Regions from separate parts of the Mesorhizobium captivum genome, predicted to be linked through region 1. Evidence: riboswitches for the same ligand, from Rfam matches in the RefSeq annotation. Region 1 holds a riboswitch; the other holds the start of a gene.
What was found. A riboswitch is a leader RNA that binds a small molecule or an ion and turns the genes downstream of it on or off. The one in region 1 is predicted to bind S-adenosylmethionine.

Region 1 (3,407 bases):
CAGGAAGGCGTCATGGCCGCGATCGGTCTCGATCTCGACGAAGGAGACGGAAGCGCCGGCGGCGTTCAGCGCATGAACGATCGAGCGGCTCTCCTCGGTCGGGAACAGCCAGTCTGATGTGAAGGATACCAGGCAAAACCGCGTCTTGGTGCCGGCGAAGGCATCGGCCAGCCGTCCGCCATGGTCGGCGGCGAGGTCGAAATAGTCCATTGCGCGGGTCAGATAGAGGTAGGAGTTGGCGTCGAAGCGATCGACGAAGGTCATGCCCTGGTGGCGCAGATAGCTTTCGATCTGGAAGTCGGCGTCGAAACCGAAGGTGAGCGCCTCGCGGTCCTGCAGGTTGCGACCGAACTTGCGGTGAAGGGCCGCCTCCGACAGATAGGTTATGTGGGCGGCCATGCGCGCCACGGCCAGCCCTTTTTCCGGACGCCTGCCGAAATCGAGATATTTGCCGCCGTGCCACTCCGGATCGGCCATGACGGCCTGCCGCCCGACCTCATGGAAGGCGATGTTCTGCGAGGAATGGCGGGCTCCGGTGGCGATCGGCAGCACCGAGAAGACGCGCTCCGAATGGCTGGCGGCCCATTCCAGCACCTGCATGCCGCCCATCGAGCCGCCAAGCACGCAAAACAGCTTCTCGATGCCGAAATGGTCGACCAGCATCAGCTGCGCGCGCACCATGTCGCGGATGGTGATGATCGGCAGGTCGAGGCCATAGGGCCGGCCTGTCGCCGGATTGATCGAGGCCGGGCCGGTGGAGCCGAGGCAGCCGCCGACGACGTTGGAGCAGATGACGAAAAAGCGGTTGGTGTCGATGATCTTGCCGGGGCCGATCAGCACCTCCCACCAGCCCGGCTTGCCGGTCACCGGATTGGTGTTGGCGACATGTTGGTCGCCGGTCAGCGCGTGGCAGACGAGGATGGCGTTGGAGCGGGCGTCGTTGAGGATGCCATAGGTCTGGTAAGCGACCTGGAACGGCGACAGCACCGTGCCCGCATCGAGCTTCAGCGGCTTGTCGGGACCGAACTGCAACACCGGGCTCGACGGATGGTCGGCCTCGTTGTTGGTCCTTAGAGCGCGCTGAGTGGCCATCGCATTCCCCATCCAGTCCGCATCGATTTCACTGACGCGGTATCCGGCCGGCAGCGGACAACAAAAAACCGGCCTGCCTTCGCAAAGCCGGTTACAGGTTGCAAACGGCCCTTTAGCGAATTGTTTAACGTGGCTGCAAGCCGACCGGCCAAATCACCACGGGAGTCCGGCTGCTCTTCTAGGACCAGCGCCGCGCTTCGTCAACGGGCAGCATCCTGGGGGCAGCATCCTGGGGGCAGCATCTTGGCGCAAGCACCGACACTCGACATTCGGGGCCACGGCCTGTATTTCCGCTGCGGCCTCGAAGGCCTTCTCGACGGATTTGTGACATGAAGCAGGATCAGCCACGTCCGACGCCCCGCGCGGGCATCATGGACATCGAGGCCTACGTGCCGGGCAAGAGCACGGCGCCGGCCGGCGTGACGAAGGTCTACAAGCTGTCGTCCAACGAGAATCCGCTCGGGCCGTCGCCGAAGGCGATCGAGGCGGCGCGTGAAGTGGCCGCGAAGCTCGACGTCTATCCCGACGGCTCAGCTCGCCGGCTGCGCGAGGCGATCGGCGACGTGCATGGGCTCAATCCGGCAAACATCGTCTGCTCCAACGGCTCCGACGAGATCCTGGGGCTCCTGGCGCAAACCTATCTCGCGCCGGGCGACGAGGCCGTGTTCACCGAACACGCCTTCATGGTCTACAAAATCTACATCCAGGCCGCCGGCGCCAAGCCGGTCGCGGTCAAGGAAACCAACGAGCGCGCCGATATCGACGCGATCCTCGCCGCGGTGACGCCGGCGACCCGCATCGTGTTCCTCGCCAATCCCAACAATCCGACAGGCACTTACGTGCCGTTCCAGGAGGTGCGCCGGCTGCATGCCGGACTGCCGAAGAACGTGCTCCTGGTGCTCGACGCGGCCTATGCCGAATATGTGCGGCGCAACGACTATGAAGCCGGCATAGAGCTGGCGGGCAGCGCCGAGAACGTGGTCATGACCCGCACCTTCTCCAAGCTCGGGCTCGGCGGCGCGCGCGTCGGCTGGATGTACGGGCCGGCGCATGTCGTCGACGCGATCAACCGGGTGCGTGGGCCGTTCAACGTCAATGCGACCGCGATCGAGGCCGGCATCGCGGCCATCCGCGACCGCGCCCATGTCGAGCGCAGCGTGGCGCATAACGAGAAATGGCTGGCTTGGGTCAGCGAACAGGTGACCCTGCTCGGGCTGCGCGTGACGCCGAGCGTCGGCAATTTCGTGCTGATCCACTTTCCCGACGACAAGAGGCATTCGGCGGCGGCCGCGGACGATTATCTCAGCGCAAGGGGCTATATCCTGCGCCGCGTGACCGGTTACGGCTTCCCGAACGCGCTGCGCATGAGCATCGGCACCGAAGAGGCCAATCGCGGCGTCGTCGACGCGCTGACGAGTTTCCTGAAAAGCTAGAGCACCATGGCATCACCGATGTTCGAAAGAATAGCGCTGGTCGGCATCGGCCTGATCGGCTCGTCGCTCGCCCGCGTCATTCGCCGGGAGGGCCTTGCGCGCCATATCGCCATCGCGACGCGCAGCAAAGCGACGCTCAAGCGGGCCGAGGAGCTCGGCCTCGGCGATTCCTACACGACCGATGCGGGGCAAGCGGTGCGCGGCGCGGATCTCGTCATCGTCTCGGTTCCGGTCGGCTCGTCCGGCGAGGTCGCCGCCGAGATCGCGGCGGCGCTCAAGAAAGGCGCCATCCTCACCGATGTCGGCTCGACCAAGGCCTCCGTCATCGCGCAGATTGAGCCGCATGTGCCTGACGGCGTGCATTTCATCCCAGGCCATCCGCTGGCGGGCACGGAAAAATCAGGGCCGGATGCCGGCTTCGCCGACCTCTTCGACAACCGCTGGTGCATCTTCACGCCGCTGCCGGGCACCGATCCGGACGCGCTGGAGACGCTGTCGGAGTTCTGGCGGCGCTGCGGCTCGAACATCGATACGATGGACCCGCAGCATCACGACATGACCTTGGCCATCGTCTCGCATCTGCCGCACATCATCGCCTACAACATCGTCGGCACCGCCGACGACCTGGAATCGGTGACCAAGACGGAAGTCATCAAATATTCCGCTTCCGGTTTTCGCGATTTCACCCGTCTGGCGGCCTCCGACCCGACCATGTGGCGGGATGTTTGCCTGCACAACAAGGACGCGATCCTGGAAATGCTGGCGCGCTTCTCGGAGGATCTGGCCTCGCTGCAGCGGGCGATCCGCTGGGGCGACGGCGAAAAGCTGTTCGACCTCTTCACCCGCACCCGCGCCATCCGCCGCTCGATTATCGAGGCCGGC
Region 2 (3,407 bases), on a different contig from region 1:
TCGGCGACGACAGGATCAGCGCCAATCCCAAGCTCAACAATTGCGTGAAGGGCTGGCAGGCGGTGCGGCACGACTGGGTGATCCTTGCCGATTCCAACGTGCTGATGCCCAAGGATTATGTCCAGCATCTGATGGCGGCCTGGCGGCCGGATACCGGCCTCGTCTGCTCGACGCCGATCGGCTCGCGGCCGGATGGGTTTTGGGCCGAAGTCGAATGCGCCTTCCTCAACACGCTGCAGGCGCGCTGGCAATATACGGGCGAAGCGCTCGGCCTTGGCTTCGCCCAAGGCAAGAGCATGTTGTGGAACAAGCCGATGCTCGACGCGAACGGTGGCATCCAGGCTTTAGCCGCCGAGATCGCCGAGGACGCGGCCGCCACCAAGCTGGTCAACGGCTTGGGACTGCGCGTCAATCTCGTCGCGTCGCCCTTCGAACAGCCGCTCGGCCAGCGCACGTTCGCCGAAATCTGGTCGCGTCAGGCGCGCTGGGCGCGGCTGCGCCGCGTCACTTTCCCGCTGTTTTTTGCCCCCGAAATCCTGACCGGCGTGGTTATGCCGCTGATTTTCGCGCTGATAGCGGCGGCAAGCGCCGGCGTCAGCCTCCCCACCACGGCGCTGTGTGTGCTGGCGATCGCTTATGTGCCGGAATGCCTGCTCGCCTGGTCGAAGGGCTGGTATCTGTCGCCGCGCAGCGTGACCGCCATGATCGTGCGCGACGCGATGCTTCCCGCCGTCTGGGTGCGCGGCTGGCTCAGCGGCGCGGTCGAATGGCGCGGCAACGCCATGACCATCCACACCAAGGCATTGACCGAGCTGGAAGAGATTGCCTGAGCCTCGCTCAGGCGCTCTCTCGATCGGCCTGGGGCGGCTACTTCGCCGCTTTCAGCGCTTCGTCGATATCGGCCAGCAGATCGTCGGCGTCCTCAAGCCCGACAGACAGACGCAGTGTTCCCGGGCCGATGCCGAGCTCGGCGCGCGCCTCGTCGCTGAGGTTCTTGTGCGTCGTCGTCGCCGGATGGGTGATCAGGCTCTTGGCATCACCGAGATTGTTGGAAATCAGCACGATGTCGAGCGCGTTCTGGAAGGCGAAGGCCGCCTGCTTGCCGCCCTTGACGTCGAGGCAGATCAGCGTCGAGCCGCCCGACATCTGCTTCTTTACGATATCGGCCTGCGGATGGTCGGCCCGGCCCGGATAGATGAGGCGGGCGATCTCCGGCCGTCCGGCCAGGAAGTCGGCGATCTTGCCGGCGCTTTCCGTCTGCTGGCGCACGCGCAGCGGCAGCGTCTCAAGCCCTTTGAGCAGCGTCCAGGCGTTGAATGGCGACAGGCTCGGGCCTGTATGGCGGAAATAGTCGTGCAGGTTCTCGTCGATCCACTTCTTGTCCGACAGGATGACGCCCCCGAGGCAGCGGCCCTGTCCGTCGATATGCTTGGTCGCCGAATAGACCACGACATGGGCGCCAAGCTGCAGCGGCTTCTGCTGCAGCGGCGTGGCAAACACATTGTCGACGATCACGCGTGCGCCGATCGATTGGGCTAAAGCGGCGACAGCGGTGATGTCGACCACTTCCAGCGTCGGATTGGTCGGGCTTTCCAGGAAGAACAGCTTGGTGTTCGGCTTGACCGCCTTTTCCCAATTAGCGATGTCAGTGCCGTCGATCAGCGTCGCCTCGATGCCGTAGCGCGGCGCCAACGTCTCGACCACCCAGCGGCAGGAGCCGAACAGCGCCCGCGCCGCAACGATGTGGTCGCCGGCCTTGACGCTGCAGAGCAGTGCAGCGCTGACCGCCGCCATGCCGGAAGCGGTGGCGCGCGCGTCTTCCGCGCCTTCGAGCGCGCACATGCGCTTCTCGAACATGTCGACGGTCGGATTGGCGTAGCGCGAATAGATGAAGCCCGGCTCCTCGCCCTTGAAGCGGGCTTCCGCGGCTTGCGCCGTTTCGTAGACATAGCCCTGGGTGAGATACATCGCCTCGGCGGTCTCGCCGAAACCGGAACGCAGCGTTCCGCCATGCACGAGTGCCGTCTGATGCTTCCAGTTACGCGTCTTGGTCATCGCCCTGCTTCCAAACACAAAAAAACCGGCCGCGATGTCGCAACCGGTCCATAAGGCCTTGCGGCCAGCGGTCCTTTAGCGACTTGTTTAACGTGGCTGCAAGCCGACCGGCCAAATCACCACGGGATAACGACCCTTTAGACCTGCACTGCGCTTGCGTCAATTGCCCGCTTGATTAAGAGGTTTGTACCAGGCAGGAGCCTGCACCCATGCGCTTGCCCGGCCTTAGAGCAATTCCCGGAAAAGTGTGAAACGGTTTTCCGTCCGGAATTGCGTCAAAACAAAGAGGTAGAGCGGTTCGCCGTTTCCATAAAACGGTGAATTGCTCTAGCGGAGCCAGACCTTGCGGCAGACAGGCATTCTTCCGGATCAGGACATCGCGGCGCTGTTTGAGGCGAATGCGCTGAAATCGCCGCGCGCGCTCGACACCAACCAGATCCAGCCGGCCAGTCTCGATCTGAGACTCGGCGACAAGGCTTTTCGCGTGCGCGCTTCCTTCCTGCCCGGTCCGGATCACCTGGTGGCCGACAAGCTCGACCGGCTGAAGCTGCACGAGATCAGCCTTGCCGAGGGCGCGGTACTGGAAACGGGCTGTGTCTACATCGTACCGCTGCTCGAGAGCCTGGCGTTGCCGGCAGAAGTGTCGGCATCGGCCAATCCGAAGAGCTCGACCGGGCGGCTGGACATTTTCACGCGCGTCATGACCGACCGCGGCCATGAGTTCGACAAGATCGCCGCCGGCTATCATGGCCCACTCTACCTCGAGGTCAGCCCGCGCACCTTCCCGATCGTCGTGCGCGCCGGCTCGCGGCTGTCGCAGATACGCTTCCGCACCGGCAACGCGCTGCTGTCGGAGAACGAGCTGCGCGATCTCCATCGCGCCGAGATGCTGGTCGCCACCGAGCCTCCCAACATCTCCGGCGGCGGCATCGCGCTCTCCATCGATCTCGACGGCGACAAGGACGGCCTGGTCGGCTATCGCGGCAAGCACCATACCGGCTTGGTCGACGTCGACAAGCGCGCCGCGCAGGACGTCGTCGACTTCTGGGAGCCGCTCTACAAGAGCGGTGCCGGCGAGCTCGTGCTCGACCCGGACGAATTCTACATCCTGGTCTCGCGCGAAGCCGTGCACGTGCCGCCGCTCTATGCCGCCGAGATGACGCCCTTCGACCCGCTGGTCGGCGAGTTCCGCGTCCACTATGCCGGCTTCTTCGACCCGGGCTTCGGTCACTCCGCCGCCGGCGGCAGCGGCAGCCGCGCCGTGCTCGAAGTGCGCAGCCACGAGGTGCCCTTCATCCTCGATCACGGCCAGATCGTCGGCCGCCTGGTCTACGAGCATATGCTCAAGCGCC

Region 2: another riboswitch for S-adenosylmethionine. It lies ahead of RFM40_RS25355 (O-succinylhomoserine sulfhydrylase); the one in region 1 lies ahead of metX (homoserine O-acetyltransferase MetX).

What each region holds. Positions count from the first base shown of each region.
Region 1 covers NZ_JAVIJB010000011.1:87,822-91,228, reverse strand. The annotation lists gene metX (homoserine O-acetyltransferase MetX) at 1-1,092, opposite strand, end outside; SAM riboswitch at 1,185-1,262, opposite strand; gene hisC (histidinol-phosphate transaminase) at 1,422-2,525, shown strand; gene RFM40_RS12120 (prephenate/arogenate dehydrogenase family protein) at 2,532-3,407, shown strand, end outside.
Region 2 covers NZ_JAVIJB010000036.1:23,280-26,686, reverse strand. The annotation lists gene RFM40_RS25360 (ceramide glucosyltransferase) at 1-830, shown strand, start outside; gene RFM40_RS25355 (O-succinylhomoserine sulfhydrylase) at 868-2,055, opposite strand; SAM riboswitch at 2,111-2,188, opposite strand; gene RFM40_RS25350 (2'-deoxycytidine 5'-triphosphate deaminase) at 2,399-3,407, shown strand, end outside.